2 regions of the Providencia hangzhouensis genome follow, and region 2 is predicted to be linked to the other one. Evidence: predicted binding sites of a transcription regulator. Region 2 holds the regulator's gene; the other holds the start of a gene.
What was found. Region 2 encodes Fur, which represses iron uptake genes when iron is present. Its sites were predicted from a motif close to ATAATAATGAGAACNACTATCAA; they were not measured.

Region 1 (8,487 bases), 2.1 Mb from region 2:
GGCATTTCTGTCGCAATGATCCAATTTGTTGCAGAGGGTTTTAGTGAATACCAATTATCACTGTTTAAACCCCATTTAACCGCGGAGCAATTTGCTTTTGTTCAGCAACATTATTTTGCTTCAGGGCAGGTGTGGCCTGAGTTAATTGCGGGTTTATATAATGCATTAAAAGCCCAAAAATCCCCAGATTCACCTGAAGTACAACAATTAGCACAAACATGGTTAACGATGTTCAACCAGTTTACGGGGGGAGATCCTGAGCTACAAGAGAGAATTCGGGCTATTTATCGTGAAGATCCCAAAATTTCTCAAGGGACATGGATGACTGCAGAAATTGGTCAGTACTTATTTTCTGCTATTAGTAGTTTGATGACTGAATAACCTCAATGGCCGCTGACTAGCGGCCATTGAGGTTGTTGACAAAGCGGGATAAAAGCTTGGTTTTTCCCGCTTTGTGTTATCAGCCGAAAATCAATAAATTGATTTTTCTAGTTTATTTTCAAAACCTATTCGACTTGCCGCCAAACATAATATGTTTGTCAGCAGTCTGAATGGCTGCTGACTAGCGGCCATTGTTCAGTCATATTATGATTTCTCTTTGCTACTCGAGAGTGCTTTGCGGTGTTTCCAGTACATTACAATTGAGCCAATTAGGCCACTAATCAGTAGGATAACTGGGATAATCATCAGAGCACTAATCACAATTTGCTCGTGTTCTTTCACAAAAGGAATTTGGTTTAGGGCATACCCTAAGGTGACAATCAAACCAACCCATAACAAACCACTTAACCAGTTAAAAAACTGGAAACGGCGGTGGCTTAATTCAGATAACCCAGCAAGCAAAGGTAATATCGTTCTGACAAATGCAAGAAAGCGCCCTATAAGTAGCGCGTATAAACCTTGCTTATTAAACATATTGTTTGCTTTGGTGTGATATTCCTCAGGGATTTGTGCTAACCAGCGCTTCACAACCTTAGTTTCACTTAACCATCGGCCTTGCAGAAAGCCCAGCCAGCAACCTAAACTGGCTGCGGTTGTTAGCAATAATATCGTGGGTATAAAGTGCAAAACCCCTTTGGCAATTAATGCACCAGAAAGGATCAACAAGGTATCACCGGGTAAGAAAGCGGCGGGAAGGACGCCATTTTCTAAAACAATGACAACAAAAAGTACGGTATAAATAACCCAAAGCACTTCAGGGTTGGAGAGTTTAAGGAAATCGTGGTGCCAAAGTGCCAGTACGATTTCGCGTAGGACTTCCATAATCATTCCTGTATCTGCGTAAAAGCGAATTTCTTTATTATCTATATTACAGGAAAAAAAGGGTTCAAGTTTGATTTGTTTGAAGAATTAATCATTTAGTGAAAAAATTGCAGGAAACATTTAACGCAGCTCCTGCAATTAATATATTGATTTTTAATTTAAATTCTTTCGAAAGCTAATTGTAAGTCGTGAATTAAATCATCGGTGTGCTCTAGGCCTATATGCACTCGGAAGAAGGTTCCTTCTTTTGGTGAAAAATCATACTGCCGCATATTGAGTAAATCTTCTTTTTGGTATCCCAAAATTAGCGACTCAAAACCACCCCATGAATAACCCATTTTAAAATGATTAAAATTATCAAGAAAAGCGGTAAATTGCTCAGTGGTTAAGCGTGATTTTAGTTGGAAAGAGAAAAGGCCATTAGCACCTGTAAAATCACGGATAAAGAATTCATGGCCAGGTGAATTCTCTAGTGCAGGGTGAAATACCTGTTCAACTTCAGGGCGTTGTTGTAACCAGTTAGCGACTTGTAAGCTATTAATTTGATGCTGCTTTAAGCGAGTCGGCAATGTATGTAGTCCTCGATTAGCCATATAAACGGTGTCTGGATCAGCCGTTTGGCCTAAGAGATATGAATTTTCGCGCAATGTTTCAATACAGCGTTGGTTTGCCACAGCAAGGCCGAGCATACCGTCGGAATGGCCATTGATATATTTAGTTGCTGATTGGATTGATACGTCAACATCAAATAATAAAGGTTTAAGTAAAACACCAGCAGCCCAAGTGTTATCAATCATAATCACAATTTCAGGGGATTTCGCACGTATTGTCTTTACGATTGTCGGTAAATCATGAACTTCCATGGTGATAGAACCGGGGGACTCTAAGAATACAATACGCGTATTAGGCTGAATTAAATCAGCGATACCCGTTCCGATGAGTGGATCAAAATACGTGGTTTGGATATTTAACTTAGTGAGAATATTGTCGCAAAAATTTTGAGTTGGGTCATAAGCTGAGCCTGTAACAAGGATATGTTCGTCAGCAGAAATAAACGACAAAATGGCATTTGTGATAGCTGCTGCGCCTGATGGGTAAAGGACGCATCCAGCACCTGATTCTAATTCTGTCATGGCCTCTTGAAAAGCGAAATGAGTTTGCGTACCACGACGCCCATAAAATAATACGCTATTTGCACGATGGCGAGTTGCATGACGTTTCTCTTCGAGCGTATCAAAAATGATAGAAGATGCTCTCTGAATTACGGGATTTACCCCTTTTTGTGTGTACTTAGGGTTCCGACCAATATGGACTAATTGTGTTTCAGGTTTTATTTCTGCCATGATTTTTCCCTACACAGAGTGTGAACTGGTTAAACTTAGAGGTGATTTATACTAAGACGTTAAATGATCCTGATAGAAATGTAACTTGAGTATTCTTCAACTTTCAAACAGTAGGTAAATTTTATTTGTAAGATTGGGAATGAACATTTAATTGAACCGCGAATTATTAAGGAAAATAACCGCATAGTAGAGAAGGTCATGTTTGTCTAAACGCAAAAAAATATAAAAAAATCGCGAATACTAATGATAATTACTATCAATTCGCGCTGTGTTTGATATCATCAGCACCGTCTTTTTGAAAAGAGACGGACAGCGCGAGTCAAATTTCGCTTTTAAAGGTTAGTCGATGAATGGCACAATCATCGATATGAATTTTATTATACAACACTAAAAAGAGAGTAAAGGCCAACTGATGCGTAAACTAACAGCTTCTATTCTATTGGCGTTCGGCTTGATGGGTACGGCAGTCGCTGAAACCACACCTGCAACAACACCAGCTGCGTCTCAAAACACACCATCAACACAACCGGCAGTAAATTCAGCCGCACCAACAACAACGACACCAAGTGCTGAAGTTGCATCAGTACCTGCTGAGCCTGCGCAAGGCGAAGCCGTGAACACAACAGTTGTTAATGAAAACATTGAAATTGCAACAGAAGCACCAACAGGGGGTTTTGATCAAGACTTATCTGTTTGGGGAATGTACCAAAATGCAGATAACGTGGTTAAAACCGTTATGATTGGTTTGGTGATTGCTTCTGTCATTACATGGGCTCTATTTTTCTCAAAAGGTTTGGAAATATTAGTCGCTCGTCGCCGCTTAAAAGCAGAAGCAAAAGCGATTGCTGAGGTGAAGTCACTTGATGAGGCGGTCAGTATCGCAGAAGGCTTCAAAGCAAATAGCATTACGCGTATGTTATTAAATGAAGCTGTTACTGAGCGGGCTTTATCAGCCAATAGCTCTGATTTATCAGGCACAAAAGAGCGCACATCATTCCGTTTAGAAAGAGCTGTTGCTGCGATTAGCCGTTATATGGGGCGCGGTAATGGCTATTTGGCGACTATTGGTGCGATTTCTCCATTCGTCGGTCTATTTGGGACGGTCTGGGGGATCATGAACAGTTTTATCGGGATTGCCCACTCGCAAACGACTAACCTCGCTGTTGTTGCCCCTGGTATTGCAGAAGCATTATTAGCGACAGCAATTGGTCTTATTGCCGCTATCCCTGCGGTTGTGATTTATAATATTTTTGCCCGTATGATCAACAACTATCGTGGTCAAGTAGGGGATGTCGCTGCTCAGTCCGCATTGTTACTGGGGCGTGATCTTGATCTGGCAAATAGCAAAGCAAGGTAATTATTATGGCAATGCGTTTAGGTGACGAACAAGACGATAGCGGTGAAATGCATGAAATTAACGTAACACCTTTTATTGATGTTATGTTGGTTTTATTGATTATCTTTATGGTTGCGGCACCATTGGCAACAGTTGATATTAAAGTCGACTTACCCGCCTCGACAGCGAAGCCGCAGCCGCGTCCTGAAAAACCTGTATTTCTAACGGTTAAATCGGATAGCCAGCTTTTTATTGGTGACCAAGCTGTGACAAAGGAACAGCTTGCTTCTACACTTGACCAAGCAACGAGTTCCAATAAGGAAACAACAATCTTTTTCCAAGCGGACAAGAGTGTTGATTATGAAACTATGATGGATGTAATGAATGCATTGCGTCAATCAGGGTACTTGAAGATTGGTTTAGTGGGAATGGAAGCGACATCATCCTCAAAATAAGCTGATTAAGCCATATAAACGCGTTTTATCATTAAGGGTAAAACGCGTTTTTTTATGATCTAACCATACCACTAAGATAAGTTCGTGTCTTACTAACCTCCCTTAGGTACTATTTGTGAAAATCCAAGCGCATTTATTTATCTAATTAATTTTTTTTTAAAGAATTTTATTCTTATTTGACATTTTTTATTCGCAATTTGATAAGGTAGCTTGACCATTGTGCCCATTTTTTTACTCTATTTTGGATGTTTTCGCTTGTATTCCCGATAAGTAATAAAGATTTTCATTAGTTTTTATAATGAATTGTTATATGTTTCTCCTTTCTTATGATAGTAATTTCTATTGATATTACCTTTTTTTCTACCTACTCATTAGTCATATTGATTCATTTTCTTGGTTTTTTAATTTATAAATACGAGTTAAATGACCTATTAATTCTGGTTATTTTATCAATGACAATGCAATAATGATGTAAAACTTTATTAAAAATAAACCATGTTACCAATAAGGATTTATATAAGTATTATTTTTAATCTATTTTTGTATATTCCCTTATTAATAGGGTGGTTATTTAATAAAAGAGAGATTGGTCAAAAAATGATTGTTTATCATAGGTCTGGTTGTTTTTATTTTTAATTTTTAGGTTGATAAATCTTAATTACGTAAATACTACTAATAAATTATAATGAAAAATATGTTAATTTTATTAATGTTCAAAAAGTTTTATTATTCCAGGGAATATATTTTTAAAGCTAATTTATATATTTAATTAATATTAAATTTATTTTTAAATTTGAAATGAATTCTTTTTTATAAAAAATGTAAATTGTTTGTAATATCTTAACTATAGGTTAAATATTTTGCCTCATTCTTATGTTCTTGCTGTATCTTTTTGATTTAAATTGATTTTGTGTTTTATCCTGTATCTTGTCATGAAAATAAAAAAACACTTGCGCAACAAAAGTGTTGCGCTATAATGCAATCAATAACATTTAGAAACACTTTTAAATACTTTATTATACTGAGTTATCTATTTTTATAATTTACTTATGCTAGGGAATTAATAAGGCCAACACTAATTTGGGAATCATACAAAGTTAGTGAATATTTAGGTCTTAACATTAAAAATAGATATAGTTACTTAACAGTTAGCTCAGCTAAGTAAATGTATTTAGACCGTGATATAAGTGTTATTACTGGAGTCAAATGGGCTGACTACAGACTACGCATAGCAAGCGTCGCCGTAATACGGCAATTTCATATTATACTCTTCTATAGATAAAATAAGACTACACTTCCAGCGTTATCATTGAGATAGCGCTTTTTTTTTATTCCTAACTATCTCTTTAAATCTGGCTGTGCTCGAGATCAATTTGCCTCTCGTTTTATGATGAAATAACTTCACGAAAAAATTTATCGGAGTATGATGTTGCCACTTCGCTGTGGGGATCGATATAAATACTTATAACGATAATTATACAACGGCGAGTTTCTCTGCCAAGGTCTGGCGTGAATGAATTGGAAGTAACAATGACTTGGTCTGATTTTAAATCTCGCTATCTCATCGGTTTTTGGAAACCATTACCTGCAGTTATTGCCGCAGGTATCTTATCAACCTATTATTTTGGCTTGACTGGCACGTTTTGGGCAGTTACGGGTGAGTTTACGCGTTGGGGCGGGCACATCATGCAATTATTTGGCGCTGAACCAGAGACATGGGGCTATTTCAAAGTTATTGGTTTTGAAGGTACACCATTGGATCGCATTGATGGTGTGATGATTATTGGTATGTTTGCTGGGTGTTTTGCCGCTGCGTTATGGGCAAATAATATCAAATTACGAATGCCTCAGCACCGTATCCGTATTTTTCAAGCTATTTTGGGCGGTATTATCGCTGGATTTGGTGCTCGTTTGGCAATGGGGTGTAATTTAGCCGCATTCTTTACTGGGATCCCTCAATTCTCATTACACGCGTGGTACTTTGCTGTTGCTACTGCGGCAGGGTCATATTTTGGTGCGAAATTTACACTAATGCCAATGTTTCGCATCCCTGTGAAACTGAAAAAAGTCAGCACCGCATCGCCGTTAACACAAAATCATAATGTGGCGAAAAGACGCTTTAAACTAGGAATGGTGATTTTCACATTAGCACTAGCTTGGGGTTTTTATACTTTATTAGACTCCCCTGTGATGGGTTTTGCTATCTTATGTGGTATTGGCTTCGGGTTACTGATTGAAAGAGCGCAAATTTGTTTTACCTCCGCATTCCGTGATCTGTGGATCACCGGACGCACACATATGGCCAAAGCTATCATTATTGGTATGGCAGTCAGTGCAATTGGTATCTTCAGCTATGTACAGTTAGGCGCAACGCCAAAAATTTTATGGGCTGGGCCGAATGCAGTGATTGGTGGATTACTGTTTGGCTTCGGTATTGTGCTCGCTGGTGGTTGTGAAACGGGCTGGATGTACCGTGCGGTCGAGGGCCAAGTCCATTATTGGTGGGTTGGTTTTGGTAATATCATTGGTGCTACGGTGCTGGCTTATTACTGGGATGATTTAGGTCCTTGGTTGGCGACTGATTTTGACAAAGTTAATTTACTTGAAACCTTTGGACCAGAAGGTGGATTGCTAGTCACTTATGGATTATTAGCGGTAGCATTTGTGTTGATGTTGGTCTGGGAAAAACATTTTTTCCGTAAACGTTCTCAAAAAGCATCTAATGTATCCGTGGAGGTAATATGAGTAATAAAGACATTATCCCTGATTATCGTTTAGATATGGTCGGAGAACCTTGCCCATATCCAGCAGTAGCAACACTAGAAGCAATGCCATCGTTGAAAAAAGGCGAAATATTAGAAGTGGTAAGTGATTGCCCGCAGTCGATTAATAATATTCCTCTAGATGCGAAAAACTACGGTTATACGGTGTTGGATATTCAGCAAGATGGGCCGACTATTCGTTATCTTATCCAAAAATAACGAATACGCGTCATATTTTGCACTGTCGCGGTGTTGGCTTCATGCGTTAGCCCTAGTCACATACTTGTGTATGCTCCTAGGTTCTAACGCATTTGCCGCCTTGCGACAGCACAAACTATTTAGCGTATTGGTATTGGTCATACTTCGCACTGTCGCGGTGTTGGCTTCATGCGTTAGCCCTAGTCACATACTTGTGTATGCTCCTAGGTTCTAACGCATTTGCCGCCTTGCGACAGCACAAACTATTTAGCGTATTGGTATTGGTCATACTTCGCACTGTCGCGGTGTTGGCTTCATGCGTTAGCCCTAGTCACATACTTGTGTATGCTCCTAGGTTCTAACGCATTTGCCGCCTTGCGACAGCACAAACTATTTAGCGTATTGGTATTGGTCATACTTCGTGCTGTAGCGTTGTTGACTGCACTTATAGGCTTACTCTTCTTGTTCTTGCCAATTAGTAATATCTAGGACCAGCTCGCATTCATCATCCATATAAGCGCCTGTTGGTACAAAACCAAGTTTTTTGTAGAACTCAAATGGGCTTTCTTCCCCTTCACCACAGCTATTATAAAGGCGTGGATATCCTTTTCTTTTTAAATAATGGATGACTTGAACTAGGGCTTCACGGCCGAATCCCAGCTTTTGGTAGGGTTCAGCAATCATAAAACGCCAAAGCATAATACCGTTATATTCTAATTCATCATCATCTAACCCAGAATGCAGCATGATGAAACCGACAGGGACATCATCGGCGTAAATGCCTCGATACCATGCGCAATCAGAAAACTGGGCTTCCACCATGGAATAGGCATTGTCAGCCACCATATTACGTTGTGCTTCACTAAGCGTATGACTTAGTAAGCAAATTTCAGAAAAATTATCGGCGGTGACTTTTTGTAGGGTAACCAGTGAATTTTCATCTAATTCAGGTTCGATGAGCTCTTTCATAACATTTCCTTCGACAGAATATTGACCATAATCATCAGTGATGGGCTATTTTTATTATTGTTGTTGAACATAATTAAATATTAGAAATTTGCGATATGGATATAAATCAATCAACCAGAGATTTCACTACCAGTCAATGACTTAATTGTGGCTATGTAAGC
Region 2 (8,487 bases):
AATGGTGAAATTATCGAGCAAGGTAGCCATCAGCAACTTATTGAACAAGGTAATTTTTATAAACATTTGTGGACTCTACAACAGTCTCTGAAATCAGACATGGACGTAAAATGAAACATCGATTAGACAAAAACCGTTATAACAGCTTTTTGCCTTCACACTTGGCGATATTAAAAACACCACCGTCTTACTTGGCACTATACGTCGCTATTTCTATTAGTGTAGGCGTTTTTATTGCTATAACTTGGTCGTTTTTTGGTAAGTTGGATATTCAAGCAACCACGCAAGGTAAACTTATTGTTTCAGGACGAACACAGTTAATTCAAGCGTTTGAATTAAGTCGTTTAGAACATATTCATGTCACTGATGGGCAAGTAGTAAAACAAGGGGATCCTTTAATAACTGTCAATGTATTAGGTGTTGACCAAGATATCCTAAGTTTAAATTACCAACATAACTTCCATGTAGCCGAAATATTAATTTATCAAGCATTGATTTCACAACAGCCTATTGAGCAATTACCTTTATTTAACCAATTAACTGAACTAGAACAAAACAATACACGGGCTAGCTATCAAACACAAAAAATAGAATTTGATTCATTAATTAATGAACTTAATAATGAAATTCAATTAAATACTGTCAATCAGCAAGCTAGAAAAGACGAATTACTCACTATCAATTCCCTCATCGTAAACATCAAAAAGCGCCTCGATGCACACCATTCGTTAACTAAAAAGCAGTTGATCAGCCAGAAGGAATTTTTAGAACAAGAGCGAGAACTATTAATCGCTAAAAAAGAAAAAGTCACCAAATTATCTGAGCTCTCAATTCTAAAAAGCCAGTATCAAGCCTTAAATGAAAAGGTAGGCAGAATTAAAGCCCAAAAAAACCAAGAGTGGGATGAAAAATACAAACAAGCTGACTTTAAGCGGGCTTCCCTTGAGCAAGAACTATTAAAAAATAAAGAAAGAAACCAATTAGAAATCATACGGGCTCCCGTTGATGGCACGATACAACAGCTTGCTACACACACTATAGGTGCAGTGTTACAACCCGCACAGCAGTTAATGGCTGTAGTACCTAATAATCATGTTCAACTAGCTGAAATTAAAATCTTAAATAAAGATATTGGTTTCATCCATGAAGGGTTAAGAGCAGAGGTGAAAATAGATGCTTTCCCTTACACTCGTTATGGCACAGTTGAAGGGGAAGTGATTTCCGTCTCTCGTGACAGTACTCTCGATGAAAATCTTGGATTAGTGTTCTTAGGGCAAATCGGTCTTAAGCAAAAAGAACTAGTAGTTGATGGTGAGTCTATTGAACTGACACCCGGTTTATCCATTGTGGCAGAAATAAAAACAGATAAACGCCGTATTATTGATTACTTACTTAGCCCAATCAATGAATACACCTCAAACGCGATGAGAGAAAAATAATCGATGGAACAGTTAAATAATCATGGTTTGGATGCCTTAGTTTGGGTGGCTAAATATTATCAAAACAATGTTTCATCTGACCAACTAAGACATGCTATTGGTATGCAAACTTTATCCCCTACTGAGTGGGAAATTAGAGAATGCGCACAAATATTGGGGTATGAAACCGAGCTTATTGCAGCACAATATAAGCAATTAAGAACACTACCTTTGCCCGCTTTAATCTATATAGATGGTTTCTGGCAAGTAATTAGCCAAGAAAATGAATTGGTACTCATTAACCCGACTAATGATGAACGAAAACCTATTTATAATTCGATTGGGCATCAACAAGCTGAATTTGACATAGTACTCATTAAGGAGCAATTAGAACCGGAGCAAAAAAAGGCCTTTGGTTTTAGCTGGTTTATTCCCTCTATTTTGCGACAACATGTTAAATTACGAAATATTTTTATTCTCTCTGCCATTATTCAGCTTTTCGCCTTAATTAGTCCACTGTTGTTTCAAAATTTAATCGACAAAGTGTTAGTTGGCCGCAGTCTCTCAAATTTACACGTTATTGCATTGGCGATTTTTGCCATTGCTGTTGCAGAGCCGATATATGGTTTTATTCGTAATAAGATTTTTAGCCATAGTAGTAGCCAGATAAGCGCTGAATTATCAGGGAAAATTTATCGCCATTTAATGGCCTTACCTTTAAATTATTTTAAGCTAAGGCCAACAGGGAAAATTATCGCAAGGATCCGTGAATTAGCTCATATAAGGCAGTTTTTAACGGGCTCGACACTGATGCTATTCATTGACTTTATCTTTGTTATCCTTTTTGTCGCGGTTTTATTTTCCTATAGTAGTTTGATGGCTTGGATTTTATTGGGCCTATGGGGGTATTTTTTGTTTTATGGATGGTTTTAGGCCCAATCATTCGCCAACAAACTCAAAAATCTTACCAAGCCGATGAAAATGGTCTCACTTTTCTCACCGAAAGTATTACTGGGATTGAAACCATAAAAACGACAGCAACAGAAAAATACTTTAATCAACGCTGGAAAAAAATATTTAGCAAGCAGCTAACTCAAAGCTTTAAAGTATCAATGCGCAGTGAAGTTGCCTCTCAGTTAATGACTCTCGTGAGTAAAATAACTACCGCAATTCTTTTGTGGGTTGGTGTCAAGGAGGTATTAAACGGTGGGATTTCTCCTGGCGAATTAGTGGCATTTAATATGCTAAGCGCGCATGTTACACAACCTGTATTGCGATTTGCCCAGGTTTGGCAAGATTTCCAACATACCATCATTTCATTGCGTCGGGTGGGAGATATTCTTGATGAACCTGTAGAAAATGAACGTAAAGGGATTGCAAACACTTCAAATATTCACGGAAAAATCGAGTTTCAAAACATCCGCTTTCGTTATCAACCTGATACGCCTGAAGTTATCAATAATTTGTCATTAATGGTTAATTCTGGTGAATTTATTGGGATTACTGGCCCTTCTGGTTCTGGAAAAAGCACCTTAACGAAATTATTACAACGACTTTATGTACCACAACATGGGCAAGTTATTGTTGATGGCATGGATTTAGCTGTCGCAGATACTGTGTCATTACGCCGAAAAATGAGCGTTGTATTACAAGAAAGCACTTTATTCGTCGGTTCTATTGCAGAGAATATTCGTTTAAGCCACCCGCAAGCGACTCACGAACAAGTTATTCACGCAGCAAAATTAGCTGGAGCATATGACTTTATTATGGCATTGCCTGATAATTTTAATTATCCCTTATCAGAAAAAGGCTTGAACCTTTCAGGTGGTCAACGTCAAAGAATTGCACTTGCGCGCGCTTTACTCACCGAACCAGACATTTTAATTCTCGATGAAGCCACTTCTGCGCTCGATTACGAGTCAGAAGCTGCCATTATGGAAAATATGCCTTTAATTACGCAAGGAAGAACAGTCATTAGTATTGCTCACCGACTCAACACGATTATGCATGCTGATAGGATATGTGTTATTTGCCAAGGAGAAGTACACGAAATGGATACACACGAAAACTTGCTCAAATCAAATGGCTTATACGCCAATTTATGGCGCCAACAAACGCAATAACACGGATAAAAAAGCATCACACCTATAGCAAGTGGTGCTTTTTTACTAAAAGCGCTCATTTTACAACCGATTAAACCAAATCATCGTAGATGAAGCTATAGCACAAGGGGATTAGCTAGGGTATCATGGCGCGCTGAATTACTGGCACACCCTTTTAGCAGTTATAGACATGGCAAAAGAACAAACGGATCGAACTACACTAGATTTGTTCGCTGAGGAACGAAGGCCTGGGCGACCTAAAACAAGCCCGCTATCACGGGATGAACAACTGAGGATCAACAAACGCAACCAACTGAAACGAGATAAAGTGAAAGGATTGCGTAGAGTTGAATTGAAACTGAACGAAGAAGCTGTCGTGATATTGAATCAGTTAGCTGAAGATAAAAATATAAGCCGTAGTGAATTGATCGAAGAAATTTTGATGTCACAACTTGAGCATGTTAACACATCAATACTCAAATAACGTTATCTTGATAAATCACACAAATTTGACAGACTTAGCATCATTTTTTCGCCAGAATAAGGCGTAATATTCTATCTATTTTCGTTCTAAATGGGCTCTAGAAGGCGAATTTTCACCTCTAGTCCTCTTAGAAAAACAAGAGGTTAATCACTTTATGGCAGTCATAGGCATTTTCTTCGGAAGTGACACAGGTAACACAGAAAATATTGCCAAAATGATCCAAGAAAGATTGGGCAAAGATGTAGCAGAAGTTCACGATATCGCAAAATGTAGTAAAGAAGATATTGAAGCTTTTGATATTCTACTTCTCGGTATTCCAACTTGGTATTATGGTGAAGCTCAATGTGATTGGGATGATTTCTTCCCTACTCTCGAAGAAATTGATTTCGAAGGTAAACTTGTCGCCTTATTTGGTTGTGGAGACCAGGAAGACTACGCTGAATATTTCTGTGATGCTATGGGTACGATCCGCGATATTATTGAGCCTCGTGGTGCTGTTATTGTTGGTCATTGGCCAACAGAAGGTTATCACTTTGAAGTATCCAAAGGTATGGCAGATGACAACCACTTTGTTGGTTTAGCTATTGATGAAGATCGTCAACCTGAGCTAACTGATGAACGTGTTGATGCATGGGTAAAACAAATCTCTGAAGAAATGTCTTTAGCTGAAATTTTAGGCTAATAGATCATATAAAGAAACCTTACCCATAGATTGCACCACTGTCTTGTACAAAATGAATCACCTAAGCCAGTGGCGTAATCTAAAATAACCGATAAGGTATCCTAATAGGATAGGTTCTCAAGAGATTATCAAAATAATGAGACAATGCATGGTTTCTATTTTTATTTTCCATGCCTATAATTGTAAATCAGTTTAGAAGACAACTGTATTGATGTTAAAAATGTCTCATTATTGTTAAATTTATGATTTAAGATACAGGACAAACCCGCATGACAGACAACAACAAAGCATTGAAAAATGCTGGACTCAAAGTCACTCTTCCAAGATTAAAAATTTTGGAAGTACTTCAAGAGCCTGAGTGCCACCACGTCAGTGCGGAAGATCTCTATAAAAAGCTGATCGATATGGGCGAAGAGATCGGGTTAGCAACCGTATACCGCGTGTTAAACCAATTTGATGATGCAGGTATCGTAACCCGTCACAACTTCGAGGGTGGTAAATCTGTATTCGAGTTAACTCAGCAACATCACCATGATCATTTAATCTGTTTAGATTGTGGAAAAGTGATTGAGTTTACTGACGAATCCATTGAAACTCGCCAAAAAAATATCGCTGCTCGCCATGGCATTAAACTATCTAACCATAGTTTATATCTATATGGTCATTGCGCAGATGGTGATTGCCGTGATAATGCTGACGCACACGAAGCAAAAGAGTAATAGTATTCAACCATCGCTGATAAAACGTAATGGTTAAAAATACCAAAACCCTGATAATAAACTTTATCAGGGTTTTTTATTTTAAATATCCATATTTTTTTCACTCAATTAGTGATAATTTATGATGAATAACTTAAATTTAACTATTTATCACTACAATTTTTAGTTAATAAAAAATTTTCCTAGAAACTATAATAGTTGCAATTCAAATCAAAACCCTTATATTATTTCACTGATGAATATATTCTATCATCTAGAATTATACTTATATATCAAAGTGGTATATAAATAACATTATAGATGTTTTCTAATTTTTCATACTATATAAAAATTATTTTATTTCCTTTCTATTATTTTAACTATAATTTAGAAAGTTGATGATTCAAATGTAGCCATAAAGTTAAAATACACTTTAAATGCACAATTACATTTATTGACTAAACTAATTACGTATTTTAGTAATTTGTAAGAGATTATCTGATGAAAAAAACATATCTTTTTCTCAACACAAGTTTTTTCTTCTGGTTTCTTACTTTAATAGGGTGGTTTTTTAGCTATTTATCTATCACCTTATTTTCGTTCGTATTATCAGTGCTATTCTTGATCTTATACTTCAATCAAAAAAAGGTAAGTAAAATGTTCACCAAAAGACAAAACAAGCCCACGCCTACATCGACGTCCCCTTCTATAAGTAATGAGCCTGAAGTGACTGCAAAGATAGAAGAACAAATTACACTATCAACGCCTACTATTAGTGAAGAAAAATCGAATACGGTTATCTCTAGGGACGTTATTTTTGAAGGGAATATTACCTCTAATGAGCAAGTACATATCTATGGAAAAGTCATTGGAAATATAACAGGAAAAGATAATACTGTTAAAGTCATGTTAAACGGCCAAGTCACGGGAAATATTACCTGTAAAGAGCTGGTAGTTAATGGGCGTATTGAAGGTGAGTGCTTATCTGATACTATTTGTATTGAAAATAATGGCGAAATCCACGGTACTATCCATTACAGTAGCTTATCGATTAAAAAGGGTGGGGTTTTATCTGGCCATGCTCAAATTAAAAATCCTCCTCATCAATCGGAAAAAGTTACCATATTAAAAGATAAGCTAAAACAAGACGCTATCATACCCAATGAAAGTGTAAATAACGCTTCTTTGTAGTCACCATAAAAATAAGGTGAATATACCCACCTTATTTTCAATTTTTATATCAGTATTTACACTTATTAAAACATCTCATTAATATTAAAATATATAGCAAACCTCTTTCCTATCTAGGCAAATGACTGCCATAGTTCCCCTATAGCAGTCATTTGTTACTAAAATATTTTCTACTCTAGAATACAGTAAATGGCATCATTACCATAAACTTAATATCTTTTTCATCTTGGAAAATATTTCCATAACCACCACCATAACTCGGAATATCTGTATGATTATCATATTTGGTAAAATGTAGCTTAAATAGCGTATCTTTTGCTCTACCTGACTGCACGGTATATAAAATATCAAAGTTCCATGCACTTTCTTTTAAGCGTACATCTTGAGCATATTGGCTATTCGTACTTGGTTTAGCATCCCAACCATAAATATATGAGGTTCCGACTTTCCATCCAGCTAAATCCCAATTTTTTAAATCATACATAACACCAGCCATAACGGCTTTTTCATTATTAGCATTCCAGTCTGAACGGCCATCCCACCAAATATCCATGCGGCCATTTGATGTTGCCCAACCAGGGGTCATACGCTGTAGGAAATAACCTTGATTACCTTTAGCTTTTACATAGGTTCCCTCTAATTTAAAATCAAATTCATCGTAGGTGTAACCTAATGTCATCGCTTGCAACCAAGCTAAACCGTCATAAACATCATTAACTCCGCCGTCTGAAACTTTGTCTTTTGCCCCATAAAATTGATAAGACATACGTAAATCACGGTCTACAACAGGAACAGCATAGGAAACCTTGGCAAAATATTGGTCCATATAGCTTTTTGCTTGCCCATATGCCCCTTCAAGAACTAAGTTGTTTTTAAAGTCATATTTGAAACCAATTGATTGTAAATAGCTGATCCCAGTTTTACCATCCGCTTCACGAAAATCATACATACTGCGGTACCAAGGTGCTTTATAGCGGTCGGTCCACATATAGGACATGCTGAGTTCACCATTTTGCTCAAAATCAAACACCCCGCCCACCTCTAATCCACGGTATGTTCCAGGCATATAACTCCAATGGGATGCTAATAGCGTTTGCCCCGTTGGTTGAATATAGCCGCCTCTCCCCCAGAAAGGGCCATATTTCAATTTTGCAGCCGCTTTATAAAAAGTCACACCACTACGATCCCCTGTCCATTTTTCATCCCAACGTGATTTTGCGTCACTAAAACCGATTTCATTTGGTGCAGCAGGCCCACTGTTCGATAGCTCAATAGCTGTAAAACCCGCTAAATCAAGCCCAATAATGTCCTGAAAATAGCCGGATGAGAAATCTAGGCTGGCATTAAACGTTGAGTGTTTAAGATTATCCGCATACTTTTTATATTTATCACTATTAGAGTCTAAATCTTTACGTGAACGATCTCGTTGCCAGTAGTAAAGGCCACCAGTAAGTTTTGAATCTTCAAAAAATTGCTCCGCATGCATGATTGGCTGGTAACCAATAGGTAGCATCGCTATTGCGATTTTTAAGACGAGCAATTTCCTGCCAGTATTGACATTTTTATTAACCATTCTTGTATTCCTCTAATATTTTTTAATTTTATTTTTCGGCCGAAATACGATTTAACTTTCCATTTAAATCTAAATATTCACAATGAGTTATGCCTCTTGCGATGTATTTAGCCTATTTTTTGCAACGCGAATTATCAACACAGATACAGGCTTTGTTGCCAAAATATGATCAACGACACATTAATTTTAATTAATTGCCATTATCACCAGTGATGACCTTGCTAAAAATAAAATGTAATAAATTGATAAATATAAAAAATATAGAGAGAATACACATAAGAAAGGGTTCAAGATAAAATCAATAAATTAACTGTTTGTACCTTAATTTTTCCTATTTTG

Region 1: exbB (tonB-system energizer ExbB) is a predicted target of Fur. The motif match lies at 2,844-2,866, and genes of this name have one in related genera.

Annotation. Positions count from the first base shown of each region.
Region 1 is NZ_CP135052.1:773,973-782,459, forward strand. It holds gene PZ638_RS03295 (MerR family transcriptional regulator) at 1-381, shown strand, start outside; gene PZ638_RS03300 (DedA family protein) at 586-1,263, opposite strand; gene metC (cystathionine beta-lyase) at 1,422-2,606, opposite strand; gene exbB (tonB-system energizer ExbB) at 3,019-3,963, shown strand; gene exbD (TonB system transport protein ExbD) at 3,969-4,397, shown strand; gene yedE (selenium metabolism membrane protein YedE/FdhT) at 5,928-7,142, shown strand; gene yedF (sulfurtransferase-like selenium metabolism protein YedF) at 7,139-7,378, shown strand; gene PZ638_RS03330 (GNAT family N-acetyltransferase) at 7,811-8,326, opposite strand.
Region 2 is NZ_CP135052.1:3,143,162-3,151,648, forward strand. It holds gene PZ638_RS14295 (peptidase domain-containing ABC transporter) at 1-114, shown strand, start outside; gene PZ638_RS14300 (HlyD family type I secretion periplasmic adaptor subunit) at 111-1,439, shown strand; partial or broken gene PZ638_RS14305 (type I secretion system permease/ATPase) at 1,443-3,541, shown strand; gene ybfE (LexA regulated protein) at 3,711-4,004, shown strand; gene fldA (flavodoxin FldA) at 4,159-4,686, shown strand; gene fur (ferric iron uptake transcriptional regulator) at 4,956-5,405, shown strand; gene PZ638_RS14325 (bactofilin family protein) at 6,042-6,575, shown strand; gene chiP (chitoporin ChiP) at 6,751-8,148, opposite strand.